Linked DNA regions of Occallatibacter riparius. The protein of the gene in region 1 interacts with the protein of each later gene in a pairwise test. Links are inferred from orthologs where the notes say so. Each region holds a gene or a part of one and is shown in the gene's direction. Other genes may lie near its edges.

Region 1 (7,377 bases):
GGCGGCGCGGGACAGGTGTATTCCGATACGACGAACCCCGCTGTGGCTACTGGCGATGGGATTGCTCTTGCGGCGGAAGCAGGCGCGGAACTGGCAGATATGGAGTTCTACCAGTTTCATCCGACGGCGTTTTCGCTAGAGGGCGCTCCGAGGTTTCTGATTTCAGAGGCGCTGCGGGGCGAGGGTGCGTATCTGCGCAACGATCGCGGCGAGCGGTTCATGGAGCGGTATTCGCCGATGCTGGAGTTGGCTCCGCGGGCTGTGGTGGCGCGCGCCGTGGCGCGCGAGGGCATGGGCGAGCGGCTAGACGCGGTGAGGCCCGTGTATCTCGACATGCGCCATGTCAAAGGTATGGACCTGCAAAAGCGGTTCCCGGGGATCAGTGCGTTTCTGGCGAAGTATGGTCTGGAGCTGCAGCGCGATTTGATTCCGGTGCGGCCTGCGGCGCATTACATGATGGGCGGCGTGAAGACCGATCTGGATGGGCGGACTACGATGCCGGGCTTGTATGCGGCGGGCGAGGCCGCGTGCACGGGAGTGCATGGAGCGAACCGGCTGGCTTCCAATTCATTGCTGGAAGGGCTGGTGTTTGGTGCGCGGGCGGCGAAGGCCATGCTGGCGGATGGGCCGCCGAGTGTGGGTTCGCCGGAGCCGGGAGCTGCGCGGACGGCGATGGCACCCGAGGATGAGGAACTGGTAAGCGTCGTGGTCCAGAAGCTGCAGCGGCAGATGTGGAGCTATGCAGGGCTGCTCCGCGCGGAAGAGACGCTGCGGTTGGGCCTCGAGGGGCAAGGCGAATGCGAGCAGGTTGTGGAACGGCTTCTGCAGGAAGGCAAGCAGAGCCGGGCCTTGTTTGAGGCTCGCGCTGTGAGTAGCGTGGCGAAAACCATTCTGCGGTCGGCGCTGGCGCGAACGGAGAGCCGCGGCGCGCACTTTCGCAGTGATTATCCGCAGCGGAACGATGCGGAGTTTCAGAAGCACTCGATTGTGGGCCGCGGCGATGAGGTTGTGTTCGAAGCTTGGTAAGAGCTTCAGGGCACGGCGACGATTGCGTTGGGACGGGTTGGGTCGGTTCCGGTGGACGCGGTGGCGCCCGCTACCAGCTTGCCGGGCGTAGTCGTGTCGTAGGTGTAGGTACTGAGGTCGGGACTTCCGCCGGCATTCACGGCCAGCAGGTAGGTTCCGGTGTTTTCCTGCGCGAGGCCGACGGTGTTGGTGCCGGCATTGATGGTGTTGATCACGGCCCCGAGCGAGTAGACGCCGCCGGTGGAGACGATGGGGAAGCCGGTGATGTTGCTGGTAGTGCCGGCGCCGGTCACCGTCTTGTTGGCTACGTAGACATAGTTGGTCAGGGGCACGATGGCAGACGGGCCCGCGCCAGCGGTGGCGTAGGGCGAGCCGGAGACCTCGGCGATGTGCGTGGAACTGATGGTGAATACGCGCAGGCCGCCGGTCTGGGTGCCGGAGACGGCGACGGTTTCACCCACATAGAGGAGACGATTGGTGGGATCGACGGCGATGGCGGTCGCGCCCCCGCCGGACTTAAGCACCTTGATGTTGCTGAGAGTGCCAAAGGGATTGCCGGTGGAGTTTGCGGTGAACGGCAGGATTTCGGTTCCGCCGGTGCCCATGGCTACGAAGATGTAGGGGGTGCCCTGATTGGCCGGCGAGGCCGCGATTCCGTTGAGGAAGGTGTTCGGCAGCTGGGCGGTTTGCACGGTGCGGGCGGTGTCGAGGATGCCAGTGGAGGCGGAGATGGGGATGGCGTTGAGGATGCCGCTGCCGCCGATGGATTCGATGAGCCAGGTGCCGGTGCCGTCGACGGCCATGGAGGTGGGGAGATCCTGGCTGATGGCCTGGGAGTTGTTGAGCAGGGTGAGCGCGCCGCTGGAGGCAATGCTGTAGGCGAAGATGCCGCCGCCGGTGCTGACGTAGAGGAAGCCGCCGCCGGGTGCGATGGCCATGGCGTACGGGATTACTCCGAGGGACGCCGAGCCGCCGGTGACGGCTTTGGGCGTGGTTGAGCCGGAGGCGAACGCAAAGCCGACGACCTGCTGGGTGGTCTGATTCAGCACGTAGAAGACGCCGCTGGCGTTGCCGCCGCCTCCGCCACCGCCGCCGGAGGGCTTGTCCCAGAAGCCGCTGCAGCCGGTCAACAGTACAGCCAAACCGAGGGCCAGGTGCGCCCAACGAACGCGATTCATTGCCTGCTCCTTTGTGCTTAAGCCTTGCGCGGATCACCCCGGCGGAAGGATAAATCCGCGAAGAACACGTTCAGGGTATCGCCCGCAGGCGAGAGTTGTCTCGCGCGCGGGATGTTGCGCCGGTTCAGTCAATTGGACGCAGGGAGGGGGGGATACGCTCGAAGGCGGGGAGTAGGGAGTAGGGAGTAGGGAGTAGGGAGTAGGGAGTAGGGAGTAGGGAATAGGGACCGGGGACTAGGGACCAGGGAACAGAGAGGCAGGGACAAGGGAAAAAGGGACAAGGGACAGTCAGCTGATCTTTTGGGCAGGGATATCCTGTGTGGCTCGTTGGCATGGGGTGAAGCGGCAGGGTGTTGAGTGGTTCAGGGGTCTCCTTGGCAATTTAGCAGGTTGGCGCGTCGGCGAGTTAGCAGGCTAGCTGGCTGTCGGGAGGGCCAAGCCGCTCTTGGTGAAGGGGGAGGGGGTGGGGGGTGCCTTCTTCCAGGGAGCCAGAGGGGCTTCAGGGATGGTTTTGCCAGAGAGGATCTGCTCGAGCATGGCCTGCACGTGGGCTTTCTCCTTGTCGTTTGCCACCTGCGGTGGGGCCATCGCGCCTGCGGCGCCATTCTTGCCTGGGGGGAGGGGGGTGGGCACCTGCGCCACCTGCGGTGGGGCCACTGCGCCTTCCGCGCCTTTCGTCGCTAGGGGAGTAGGGGTGGGTGCCGGTTGGGGCTGCGGTGCTTTGGATTGCTGTTGAGCGGTGCGGCGGGAGCCGACGGCGATCTGGGTGGCGTAGAGGAGTTTTGCGGCCTCGGCGGTGGTGAAGATTTCGAGGACGAGGCCGTGGGTGACGCAGGCCAGGAATGCGTCGATGGTGGCCGGGGTGAGGAAGGGCATGGCTCGGCGGTAGGCGCGGTTGACACGGGCGAGGGATTCAGGACTGTGGTCGTTGCGGGCATCGTCTTCGGCGCAGGCTTTGTTGTAAGCGTCGAGGCAGCGTTGTACGGCGGATTCTGGTGTGATGGTCGTGGACATGGTTGTACCTTTCGTAAATGTGGTTGTGGTTTCACCCGGTCGCGGTGAGTTGTGCGGGCGCGGGGGCCCCTCCCCGGTCCCCAAAAGCTAGGGACCGGGGGCACCCTGCGCCCGGATTGGGTTTTGGGCAAAGAAAAGCCCGCCGGTTTGGCGCCGGCGGGCGGTGTTTTTCCTGATTAATTTAAGTGTGGCATATTTCGAAGGTAAATCGGCAATTATTTTCGATTTGTATGTAGCTGATAATTTGGCTACTTACAGACTATTTTTCGAAATACCCCTTGACAAGATTTCCACACCACCTGCGGTGGGGCCAACCGCGGCTTCGCCGGCATGCTCGGCAGGGCACCTGCGGTGCGGCTGACCGCGGCTTCGCCGCCATTCTCTGGCCACCTGCGGTGGGACCACTGCGGCTTCGGCGCCATTCTCGGCTGGGATTGAGTTGGTGGCTTCCAGTCAAGGGGTCGTGCGGGAGCGGAACGGGTGGAAAAGCGGGTTCTTCACTCCGTTCAGAATGACAAGTTCGTTGGTGGGAACGCCCAGCCCGAGCAGCAGATTCCCTTCGGGATGGACCAGAAAGAAGAGCAAAAGCAAAGACTCAGGCTGGGTGGGGTTCGCGGTTTCCCAGGTCCCAAAACCGGGGACCTGGGGCACCCATTTTGTGTGGGGGAACGAGCGGGTGGCTGGGTTGGGATCTGTGGTTTCCCACCCTGTCGCTAGAAGGAAGCGACAGGATGGGGCACGGTGAGTTCGTTCGTGAACCGGCAAGGCACATGCGGGTCCTTCGACTGCCCCTTCCGCTTCGTTGCACCAGGTCGCGGCTCGATATCCAGATGACCAAGCAAAGGCGAGGCGGCTGGTAGACTGGCGTTGCAGGGAGGCGTTCCCGTTAAGCGCATGGTTGAGCTTGTTCCATCGATACTTTCCGCTGATTTTGCGCGACTGGCCGAGGAGATTGCGGCGGCGGAGCGCGGAGGCGGGACCGTGATCCACGTGGACGTGATGGACGGGCATTTTGTGCCCAACATCACGATTGGGCCGCCCGTGGTTGCCAGCCTGCGGAAGGCTACGAAGCTGCCGCTGGATTGCCACCTGATGATCGAGAATCCCGATGAGTTTATTCCGGCGTTTGCTGATGCGGGCGCGAACTGGGTGAGTGTGCACTATGAGGCTTGCCGCCACTTGCACCGGACGCTGGAACTGATTGCGAGCCACGGGATGAAGCCGGGGGTGGTGCTGAATCCGGCGACGCGGGTGGAAGTGATCCGCGACATTCTGCCGATGGTGCACCACGTGCTGATCATGAGCGTGAATCCAGGGTTTGGCGGGCAGAAGTTTATCGAGTTCTCGCTGGACAAGATTCGCGAGCTGGCGCGGCTGCGGGCGGAGCTTGGCTTGAGATTCAGGATCGAAGTGGACGGCGGGGTGGCTCACGACACGGTGGAGCGGGTCGTCCAAGCAGGAGCGGAACTGCTGGTGGCCGGGAATGCGGTGTTCGGCGCGGGGGATGCGGAGAGGCATGCCCGGGACTTGCTCGATGCTGCTAAGCGCGCCGCTGGTTGAGGTTTGTGGTTTCCCACCCTGTCGCCAGAAAGAAGCGACAGGATGGGGCACGGCGGATTCGAGGCGGAACCGGCGGTGTTGAAAGCGGGTTCTTCCCCTTCGCTGCACTCAGGGTCAGAATGACAAGGTTGTGGGAGTGTCCAGGAAAGACAAAGGCAAGAACAACCGCAGATCCTTCGCTCCGCTCAGGATGACAGGCCTGGTGGGGATGCTCGGGATCAAGGGCATTTCAGGGTGGGTGTGAGCGGATAAGATAGGGAAGATCCCCAGAGCAAGACTTGCGGTGCGAGACGGGCGAGAACAATCGGGTAGAGGCGGGGCAAGGCTGATCCGCCGCGAAGAGGAATTATGAATCGGTATTCGAACAGGATGGTCGCCGGGGCGCTGGCTGCGCTGTTGCTGACGAGCGCGTCGGCGTATTCGCGGGAGAAGCAGCCCAAGAAGAAGAAGAACCAGGACCTGAGCGCCAATCCGCTGGCCAATGTGAATTCGAAGCAGCCGGACAAGGAACTGTTCGACAAGGCCATGTTGGCGTTGAAGAAGGGCAAGTTCGACGTGGCGCGGCTGGATCTGCAGACCATGCTGAACACCTATCCCGACTCGGAATACAAGATGCGCGCCAAGCTGGCGGTGGGCGACAGCTGGTTCAAGGAGGGCGGTACGGCTGCCCTGACGCAGGCCGAGGCCGAGTACAAGGACTTCATCACGTTCTTCCCAGATGCGCCGGAAGCTGCCGAAGCGCAGATGAAGGTGGGCGACATCTACTACCAGCAGATGGAGAAGCCGGACCGCGATTTCAATAACGCGGTGAACGCGGAGCGTGAGTACCGGAACATGATCAACATGTTCCCGGATTCGACGCTGATTCCACGGGCGAAGCAGAAGCTGAGGGATGTGCAGGAAGTTCTGGCGGAGCGGGAATCGCAGATCGGGCTGTACTACCTGAGCAAGGAGAACTACCCGGCTTCGATTGCGCGTTTGCAAACGGTGGCCGATACCTATCCGCTGTACTCGAAGGGCGACCAGACGCTGCTGAGCATTGGCGATGCGTATGCGGGCGAGGCGAGGCTGTGGGCCATGTCGAAGGCGTCGGGCGCGGTGAAGGAGCGCATGCGGGCGCTTTACCTGGACAAGGCGGCTCAGGCTTACGGCAAGGTGGTGACGCGGTATCCGATGGCTCCCCATGTGGAGGATGCGCGCGACCGGCTGGTGGCAATGAATCGTCCGGTGCCTGAGGCGACGGCGGCACAGGTGGCCGAGAACAAGGCTGAGCAGGACAGCGAACAGCCGATCCGGTTTACGGACACGATTCTGGGGCTGATCAAGCGCGGCCCGACGGTGGTGCAGGCGGTGCACGTGGGTGATCCGAGTCTGCAGGATGCGAAGCGCACGCTGGCGCCGGATATCACGAAGGAAAACGTCGCGTACTTCAAAGAGGCGACCGGTCAGCCGGTGGAGAATCCGAACGGTGCGAAGCCGACGGGGGCGAATGAGCCTCCGCGGAGCGACCGGCCGAGCGAAGCACCGGTGCAGACGGGCGGAGAAGGCGGTACGGGCGTGGGCGTGCAGATTGTGGGTGCACCGGGCGCGGGTGCTGTGCCGGCGACGTCGGGGAATACCAATCCGGCGACAGTGGGTTCGGGTGTCGGCAACAGTGCGGATCCGAACGCGCTGGTGAAGCCGATTGTGCCGGAGACGCGGGCAATGCCACAGGCGGAGAAGCCGGCGGCGGCACCGGACCAGATCAACGACATCAAGCCTGGGCAGAACCAGCAGACGGCCGACGCGGCGGCGAACAGCAAGCAGAAGAAGCCGAAGGCGGACCTGAGCGAAGAGTCGTCGAGCAAGAAGAAGAAGAAGAAGGGGCTGGGTAAGTTGAACCCGTTCTAAAAAGGCAGGGAACAGGCAACAGGGAACAGAAAAGCAGGGATTAGGAACGGAGTAAAACGGCGGGGACCCTTCGACTGCACTCAGGGGCAGGCTCCGGAACGAGGGACGGAAGGGGCAAAGAGGCCGCATCCAGGTTTGGGTGCGGCCTTTGTGTTTGTGGTGGGTGAGCGTGGTGGTTGCGCTGTGGTGTTAGACGGTGGTGTGGTTGTCGGCCCAGGCTTCGCGCAGGGCATCGGCGGCCTTCTGGACGGGGATTTGGTTGCCGGAGTTGGCGCTGAGGGCCTTGGCGCGATTGAGCCAGGTCATGATGGCGGCGACGCCAGCGATGCTGGCGATCAGGTATAGAGACAAGCGGGCGGGTCCCATTCCGTTCGATCCTCCGGTGGGGTAGATGCGGCGGGGTGCGGAGGGAGATGCCGCGGGACGTGCGCAGCGCTGGAGCGGTGTCAGGTCCGGTTTGCGGGGCCCACGTTTGAGCGCGGTTCTGCATCCTATCGGTCCGAGAGATGGGAGGCAGGACTATGAGTGGACAGTTTTTGCGGATCGGATTGGGTGTGATGCTGGCGGCGGCTACGGCTTGCTACGGGCAGGGAGCGCAGGCTGGGGCGAGCGGGCAGGCGGCGGGTACGTCAGCCAAGCCGGGTGATGCGACGGGGCAGTGCAAGGACGGGACGTATACGACCAATCCCAACAAGAAGAAGGCTTGTGC
Region 2 (7,462 bases), 1.7 Mb from region 1 along the record:
GCCCCTGTAGATTGCGGCCGACCTGGTCGTAGCGGTTGCCGAGTCCGTTAGGGAAGAGGCGCGATTTGGAATTGAGCAGCAGGCGGGCGGATTCGATGGCGGCGGAGGAGACGATAACGATGTCGGCGTATTGCTCGCGCGAGTTGCCGCGGGAATCAATGTAGGAGACGCCGGCGGCGCGGCCATGCGAGTCGGTGAGGATTTCACGGACCATGCATTCGGTGCGGAGCTCGCAGTTGCCGGTGGCGAGGGCCATGGGGATGACGGTGTTCTGGGAGCCGTTCTTGGCGTCGACTTCGCAGGCGTATCCGCAGCACCAGCGGCAGCGCATGCAGGGGCCGCGGCCGTTGTAGGGCACGGAGTTGCGCAGCATGGGGACGTTGAATGGATGGAGGCCGAGACGCTTGGCGGCGGGCCAGAGGATGTCCATTTCCTTGTTGGGCGGCAGCGGCGGCATGGGGAGGTCGCGTTTGCGGGGGCCGTGAAAGGGGTCGGTGGAGACGTCGCCGGAGACGCCAATTTCGTGCTCAGCCTTGTCGTAGAAGGGCTCCAGGTCGTCGTAGGAGATGGGCCAGTCTTCAAGCGAGCTGCCAGCGGGCGCGCCATAGGTGGAACGCATGCGGAAGTCCTGGGGCATGAAGCGCCAAGCCTGCGCGCCGTAGCTGAGGGTTCCGCCGCCAACGCAGGCGGCGTTGTTGTTGTAGCTGCCGTCGGAGGGGAGGACTTCGCGGGGGATGCCCTTCGAGTCAACGATTACGCGCGGGTTGCCATCGTCGTCAGGGCCGAAGGCGTTGCCGAGCGCTGTGACGCGCTGGTTGCGGAGATCGTCTTTGCGGCAGTCGTGGGCTGTGTACCAGGGGCCGCGCTCGCAGAGGACGACACTGAGCCCAGCGGTGGCGAGTTCCTTGGCGACAATTCCACCGGCTGCGCCTGCTCCGACGATGACTGCGTTGACGCGCTTCATGATTTGGGTCCGGCGGTGAAGTCGTATTGGGCGCGACCGCGGAGGAGGGGATAGTCAAGGCCGAGCATGCGGTAGGAGACGGCGTCTTTGTTGCCGCCGTGGCGGGGGGAGCCGTAGTAGCCCTGCATGGTGTGGGTGCGGACGAGGGCGAAGAAAGCTGAGTTTTGGTGCTCGAGGGCTTTAGCGATCTCTAGTTGCTGGGTGGGCATAGCGGCGGTGAGGTCGAGGCCGAACCGGTCGTGGCAGAGCTTTTCGGTGGCTTCGATTCCCTGCCGGTAGGTCGTGCGGTGGCGGCGATAGGGGCCGGTGAGCTGGCGGTCAATGAAGGTGAGGACGCCGGCCTGGGAGGCGCTGGACCAGTCGTCGGCGGGGATGATCTGGTCGCACAGGGCGGTGAGGGTGCGGGCCTGGTCGTCGGTGAAGACGAGCCAGGTTGATCCAGGGGAATGGCAACCCGAGAGGAGAGCTGTGCTCGCCGCGGCTGCGCCGATCAGGATTTCGCGCCGGTTGAACACGGGCCCTCCTCGTAGCGATTTCGGCTGAAATTCGTTCTGCCGTTCATGGTCGGAGGCGGCGGGCGGGGCTGTCCGTGATGGTTATCACGAACAGATGAGAAACAGATGCGATATACGGTTGGCTTCGAGTAAGCTGGTTGCGCAAATTCCTGCACAATTTGAGTCGTCTGAAAAGAGGAGGGTGTTTTGAGGAAGACCATGTTGCTGGTCCTGACCGGATTACTGTTCGTAGCGGGCTGCGAAGGAAATAAGCAGGCGGCGGCGCCTGCGACGCCGAAGTGGAAGGGGCTTCCTTACCGCCTGGCGTTCGACACGAAGGAGCGGAAGCCGAACTCGGCGGGGCTCACGATTCCCACGGTGAAGTGGACGGCCAATCCGGACCTGCTGGAAAGACGCGCGGCTGTGGCGGTGCGGTTCGACGTGTCGGGCGGCAAAAAAGACGACGCGGTGATGAACCAGATGATCATGGGCGCGACGGATATTCCGGGCGCGGAAGGCGCGCTGCCGGCGGACTATATGGACCACATGAGCGAGGAGCTGGCGGCTTATCTAGGCGCGTATTGCCTGAAGGGGAAGGTCAAGATTCAGATCGCATTCGAGCGGTCTAGCGTGAATCCGAGGCCAACGGAGTCGGAACTCGAGAATAAGCGCCTGTCAGACTGGCTGCCGGTGGAGATCGATTTCAAGAATCCGCACCCGAAGTGCTGAGAGGCGAGTTCGCAGTGCACAGTTTGTAGTTCACAGCTTCGCGTCGGGGAGCGCGGATTTTGAGACCCCGCACGACAGACGGTTGGGAGACCGCACTCATTTCCTGCTCAACGAGAAAAGCGGCGCGACCTTTGAGGTCGCGCCGCCCACGTGCAGCAGTTGTGACCGTTTCAATTTCCAGTTGGGTTGGCCACGGGGGCAGCCGCCTGCAAATTGAGCCGGTTGCTGAGGGTGAGGAGAAGGACGGTTCCGGGTTCAAGGTTGGTTTCAGAGTGGCTGCTGAGTATGTGGAATGTGATGACTCCGGCGCCAATGGCGCTGCCCGTCAGAGCACCCACTCCGCCGCCGAGCACCGCCCCGACGCCCGCTCCCGTGCCCACCGCGGCGCCGTAGAGCATTGCATCCTTCTTCAGGCGCGAGGGCGGGTCGATGAATCCTTCGTGATTGACGCGGGTCTTGGAACCGGGAGTGCCGGTGACTTGCGCCTGCAGCTTGTAACGGTTGCCGTCTGGCAGGGTGACGGTTTCAGGCCGGAGAAGGATGCTGCCGTGGCTGCGCTTTGTGCCTGCGCTTACCTGGGTTACCCGTCCGCTGATCTCTGAGCCCGCGGGGATGAGCACCTGGCCGTCCTGGAGAACATCTGTGGCAACCTGGGTGCGGAACATGTCGCCCTGCTGGGTCTTATCGCTCGAGAGCGGCGTGAGAAGGCGTACGCGGATGGTAGTTCCGTAGGCAAGCTCGCCTGGTCCGGTTGGCCGGACGATGTCGCCGTCGGGATCAGCCGCGGCGCCGCGGGTCATGAGCGCCGGCTGTGAGTCGGACGGAGCGGAGTAGGACTGCGCTGGGGCTTGAGCCTGAGTGGCAGGCTCCGGCCTGGCGACGCCCACGATGCCGTCGTCGGTGCCGTTCGCGTCAGGATCAGGAGAATCGGCCGACTGGGCAACGGGAGAGGGCTGCGGCGCAGCGCTGGGTGCGACCGTCGCGGGAGGCGGCACAACCTCGGCAGGCTGAGCCTGCGGCGGGGCGAGTGGCTTACCAGCCTGAGGCTTGGCCTTCGGGGGCGTAGGTTGGTCGGGCTGCGTAGCGACGATCACGTCGTCGGAGGGCGGCTTCGACTGGCCCTCGTAGGGATCAGAGGGGCTCTGCTGCTGTTGCGCGTAAGCGGCGCTGGTTAAGACGAGGAAGGCGCAGGTCAGAATCGGCCGATGCATAGAAACTCCTTGGAGGCGGGCGCAGCGCACCGTGGTATATAAGACCCCGCCACCGATCCAGTGTTGCTCTCCCGCGATAGGGATTTTTTGACAGGAGACACCTGGTTCAAGTTAAGGCTACCGTGCTGTGAGACGCGCGCACATGGCTTCCCGGATCTGTGTGCCTCATGCGTTACGAATCAGGAAAGGCACTGCTGAGGCGAAGTCGGGAAAGCGCCTTGTTGTGACGGACGCCACACGGGGTTGCGCGAGGTCGTTTGTTAGAATCCCTTTGGAAATATCCGACGTTTTTATGTATGGGATGGCGTGGAAATGCGAACCGGGCTTGATCTTCTGACCACAATCCAAAGCGCGGCCGGAGAAGATGTTGCCGTCGATCGCCGTCCCAAGTTGAATGACCGGCTGCTGCACCGCATTGCGAGGACAGATATGACTGAAATTGTTGCCATTCGCGCGCGCGAGGTTTTAGATTCGCGCGGAAATCCGACCGTTGAAGCCGATGTGATTCTGGAAAGCGGCGCGCTGGGACGCGCCATTGTGCCTTCGGGCGCCTCCACCGGCGAGCATGAGGCCGTTGAACTGCGCGACGGCGACAAGACGCACTACCTGGGCAAGGGTGTGCTGCACGCTGTTGAAAACGTTGAGACTGTGATTGCGCCGGAACTCGAAGGCATGGATGCGGCCAACCAGCGGCTGATTGACGCGACGATGATTGCGCTGGACGGCACGCCGAACAAGGGCAAGCTGGGCGCGAATGCGATTCTGGCGGTTTCGATGGCCAATGCGCGCGCGGTGGCGCAGACGCTGGAGATTCCGCTGTACCGCTATCTGGGCGGCGTGAACGCGAGCATTCTGCCGACGCCGATGCTGAACGTCCTGAACGGCGGCGCGCATGCTGACTCCAACGTGGACTTTCAGGAATTCATGATCATGCCGGTGGGCGCGGAACGCTTCTCGGACGCGCTGCGCTGGTCGGCGGAGACGTTCCACACGCTGAAGAGCGTGCTCAAGAAGAAGGGCTACAACACGGCGGTGGGCGATGAGGGCGGATTTGCTCCTTCGCTGAAGTCGAACGACGAGGCTGTGGAGCTGATCCTGGAAGCCATCGAGCAGGCCGGCTATAAGGCGGGCGAGCAGATCTGCATTGCGCTGGATCCGGCATCGAGCGAGTTCTACGACAAGGAAAAGCAGAAGTATGTCTTCAAGAAGAGCGACAAGCGCGAGCTGACGAGCGAACAGATGGTCGACTACTGGGCTGGCTGGGTGAAGCAGTACCCAATCGTGTCGATTGAAGACGGTCTGGCCGAGGATGACTGGGCGGGCTGGAAGCTGATTACCGACAAGCTGGGCAGCCGCATTCAGCTCGTGGGCGACGACCTGTTCGTGACGAACGTGAAGCGTCTGCAGAAGGGCATTGAAGAAGGCGTGGCCAACTCGATCCTGATCAAGGTAAACCAGATCGGCACGCTGACCGAGACGCTGGAAGCGATCGACCTGGGCCGCCGGTACGGCTACACCGCCGTGATGAGCCACCGTTCGGGCGAGAGCGAAGACACGTTTATCGCCGACCTCGCTGTGGCGACGGGTGTGGGCCAGATCAAGACCGGTTCAGTCAGCCGCACGGACCGTATTGCGAAGTACAACCAACTTCTCCGGATTGAGGAAGAGCTGGGCTCGGGCGCGGCATTCCTGGGGCTGGAGAGCCTGAACTACAACGACTAAGCACCACCTGCGGTGGGGCTGACTGCGGCTTCGCCGCCAACTGTGGTGGAGCGAACGGGAGTGCTGAAGGGGAGAGCGAATTTGGCTCTCCCCTTCTCTTTTTGGGTTGAAGCTGAAGATTCGCTTAATTTGCATCCGACGCTACACTGGACATGCATGCGCGCATTGATGGCCCTGTTGCTGATGTTCGGAATCCTGCCTATTTATGCGCAGCGGGCAGCACCGGCTATTTCGCTCCACGACTTGAAAGAAGCCCAAGCGCTGGGCGATCACCTCTATAGGAATACGGGTTCGACGGGACTTGTGCTGGTGGTGGTGCGCGGAGACGAGGTGTACTTTCACGGTTATGGTGAGACCGCGGTAGGATCGCACCTGGTTCCGCAGAGCGACTCGGTGGTGCGGCTTTGCTCGCTGACCAAGACGTTCACCGCGGATCTGCTTGCGAAGCTGGCGGCGGATCATACGGTGCGTCTGGATGATCATCTACAGCGTTTTGCTCCGCGCGATGCGGTGGTGCCGGAGCGCGAAAAGCCGATCACGCTGCAGGAACTGGCGATGCATACGGCGGGACTGACGCGTGAGATTGGAACTGCGCCGCATGGCACGCCGCATTTTACGTATCCGAGCTATGCCACGCGATGGGAATGGCTAAGCAAGCAGCGGCTGCTTTCTACGCCGGGGACGGTGGCGCTCTATTCGAATACGGGATATGACCTGCTGGCCGATGCGCTGGCCGATGCAGCGCACCATCCGTATGCCGCGCTACTGGCATCGCGCACACTGACGCCGCTGAACATGGAGCAGACCACGTTGTTTCCAGACGCGACCCAGTGTGCCCACTTGCTGCTGGGCGCCAACGATCAGGGCCCCTGCACCAGCACCGAGAACACCATGGGGAGCAGCGGGCTCTACTCCACGCCTAACGATATGGCGAGGTGGCTCAAGTATCTGCTGGGCGCCGGGGGAGCGGGTGCTCCGGCGCAAGCGGATGATGCGCATGGGATCTATCTGCTGGCGTCCAAGCTGGTGCGGGTGAGCGGCCTGGATCATGCGGGCGCGCCGACAGGAATTGGGCTGGCATGGATGCACCTGGGCGGGAACGACGATCCATTCCACATTATTGAGAAGACCGGAGGCGGAGCAGGATTTCTGACGTATATCGCAATTCATCCGGCAAGCCATACGGCTTTGTTTCTTGCCTCAACGGATGGGCTGCCGGGAGCCGGAACGCGCGGCTTCAATTTGTTCAAAGGCGCGAACAATGCGCTGCTGGCGCTGGCAGGTTTGCCGCCGTTGCAGGAAGAGATTGAGCAGAGGCCTGCAGGGGCGCACATGGTGCGCACCGCACATCATGGTAGCAAGCAGCATGCTGCCGGAGTGAAGCGGAAGCATGCGGCCAGCCACGCACCGGCTGCCTCCAAGTGACTTATTTCTGGCGACTGATCGTAAATACGGTATTGCCTGCAGGGATGGCGACCTGCCGAAGAGTGCCTTTGGTGTCCTCGAACCAAAGCGAGCTGCTGTCACCGGCAGCCACCCTTCCGTAGTAGGAGGGTATGCTCGCGCTCATTGTTTGTGCATGGACAGAAGCCGATGTATGTGTTCCTACCAATATCGGTCGGTAATAAGGTCGCTCCGACACCGATCCGCACGATTGCTGCTCGCATCTCGAGTTTCTCCCGCTGGCACATTCCCGCGTGAGCATGAGGCGGTCACGGGAGGGAACGCTTGCGGTGCCCGCTAAAGCGATTCATGGTTGTGCTGCAACTCACACCCGCTGAATAGGTTCAGCATTTATTCTGAAAGTGCCAATCTTCTCTCGGAATCGAGGTTCTTTGCGTGTCGAAACGTCCTCTAGTCTTGACCATCCTTGACGGATGGGGTTATCGCGCTGAAACCACCAACAACGCTATTGCGCTGGCTCGCAAGCCTGCTTATGACAAGCTTCTGCGTGAGTTTCCCAACACACTGATCCGGGCGTCTGAACATTTTGTGGGTCTGCCGGACGGGCAGATGGGCAACAGCGAAGTGGGTCACCTGAACATCGGCGCGGGCCGCATTGTGCAGATGGATATCACGCGCATCGACGAGGCTATCCGCACGGGTGAACTCCAAAAGAATCCTGCGATCGTGAACGCCATGCAGCGCGCCCGCGAAGGCGGACGGCAGCTGCATCTGTTTGGATTGCTGTCGGACGGCGGCGTGCACTCGCACCAGGAGCACCTGTATGCGCTGCTGCGGATTGCGCGCGAGTACAAGCTGGAACGCGTGTTTGTGCATGCCTTCATGGATGGGCGCGACACGCTGCCCACTTCGGGCGCGGAATACGTGGCAAAGCTCGA

Evidence for each region. The genes of interacting proteins can lie anywhere in the genome.
Region 2: the proteins of rpe (region 1) and eno interact in binary tests that used the Escherichia coli proteins (3 or more experiments, as listed by UniProt). The link is inferred for Occallatibacter riparius from one-to-one orthologs.

The regions. Positions count from the first base shown.
Region 1 is NZ_CP093313.1:3,079,703-3,087,079, forward strand. The notes cover bases 3,160-5,945. They hold rpe (ribulose-phosphate 3-epimerase), read left to right. Parts: upstream 3,160-4,112; coding sequence 4,113-4,778; downstream 4,779-5,945. Other genes in these bases: MOP44_RS12445 (hypothetical protein), read right to left, coding at 3,160-3,218; bamD (outer membrane protein assembly factor BamD), read left to right, coding at 5,127-5,945. Also shown: nadB (L-aspartate oxidase), read left to right, coding at 1-1,026; MOP44_RS12440 (lactonase family protein), read right to left, coding at 1,032-2,204; more of MOP44_RS12445, read right to left, coding at 2,619-3,159; more of bamD, read left to right, coding at 5,946-6,668; MOP44_RS12460 (hypothetical protein), read right to left, coding at 6,858-7,034; MOP44_RS12465 (DUF3761 domain-containing protein), read left to right, coding at 7,190-7,377. UniProt on the Escherichia coli protein: Catalyzes the reversible epimerization of D-ribulose 5-phosphate to D-xylulose 5-phosphate.
Region 2 is NZ_CP093313.1:4,754,494-4,761,955, reverse strand. The notes cover bases 3,045-5,915. They hold eno (phosphopyruvate hydratase), read left to right. Parts: upstream 3,045-3,710; coding sequence 3,711-5,120; downstream 5,121-5,915. Other genes in these bases: ampH (D-alanyl-D-alanine-carboxypeptidase/endopeptidase AmpH), read left to right, coding at 5,277-5,915; MOP44_RS19320 (TrbI/VirB10 family protein), read right to left, coding at 3,045-3,398. Also shown: MOP44_RS19335 (GMC family oxidoreductase), read right to left, coding at 1-964; MOP44_RS19330 (gluconate 2-dehydrogenase subunit 3 family protein), read right to left, coding at 961-1,479; MOP44_RS19325 (hypothetical protein), read left to right, coding at 1,666-2,187; more of MOP44_RS19320, read right to left, coding at 2,358-3,044; more of ampH, read left to right, coding at 5,916-6,545; gpmI (2,3-bisphosphoglycerate-independent phosphoglycerate mutase), read left to right, coding at 6,960-7,462. UniProt on the Escherichia coli protein: Catalyzes the reversible conversion of 2-phosphoglycerate (2-PG) into phosphoenolpyruvate (PEP). It is essential for the degradation of carbohydrates via glycolysis.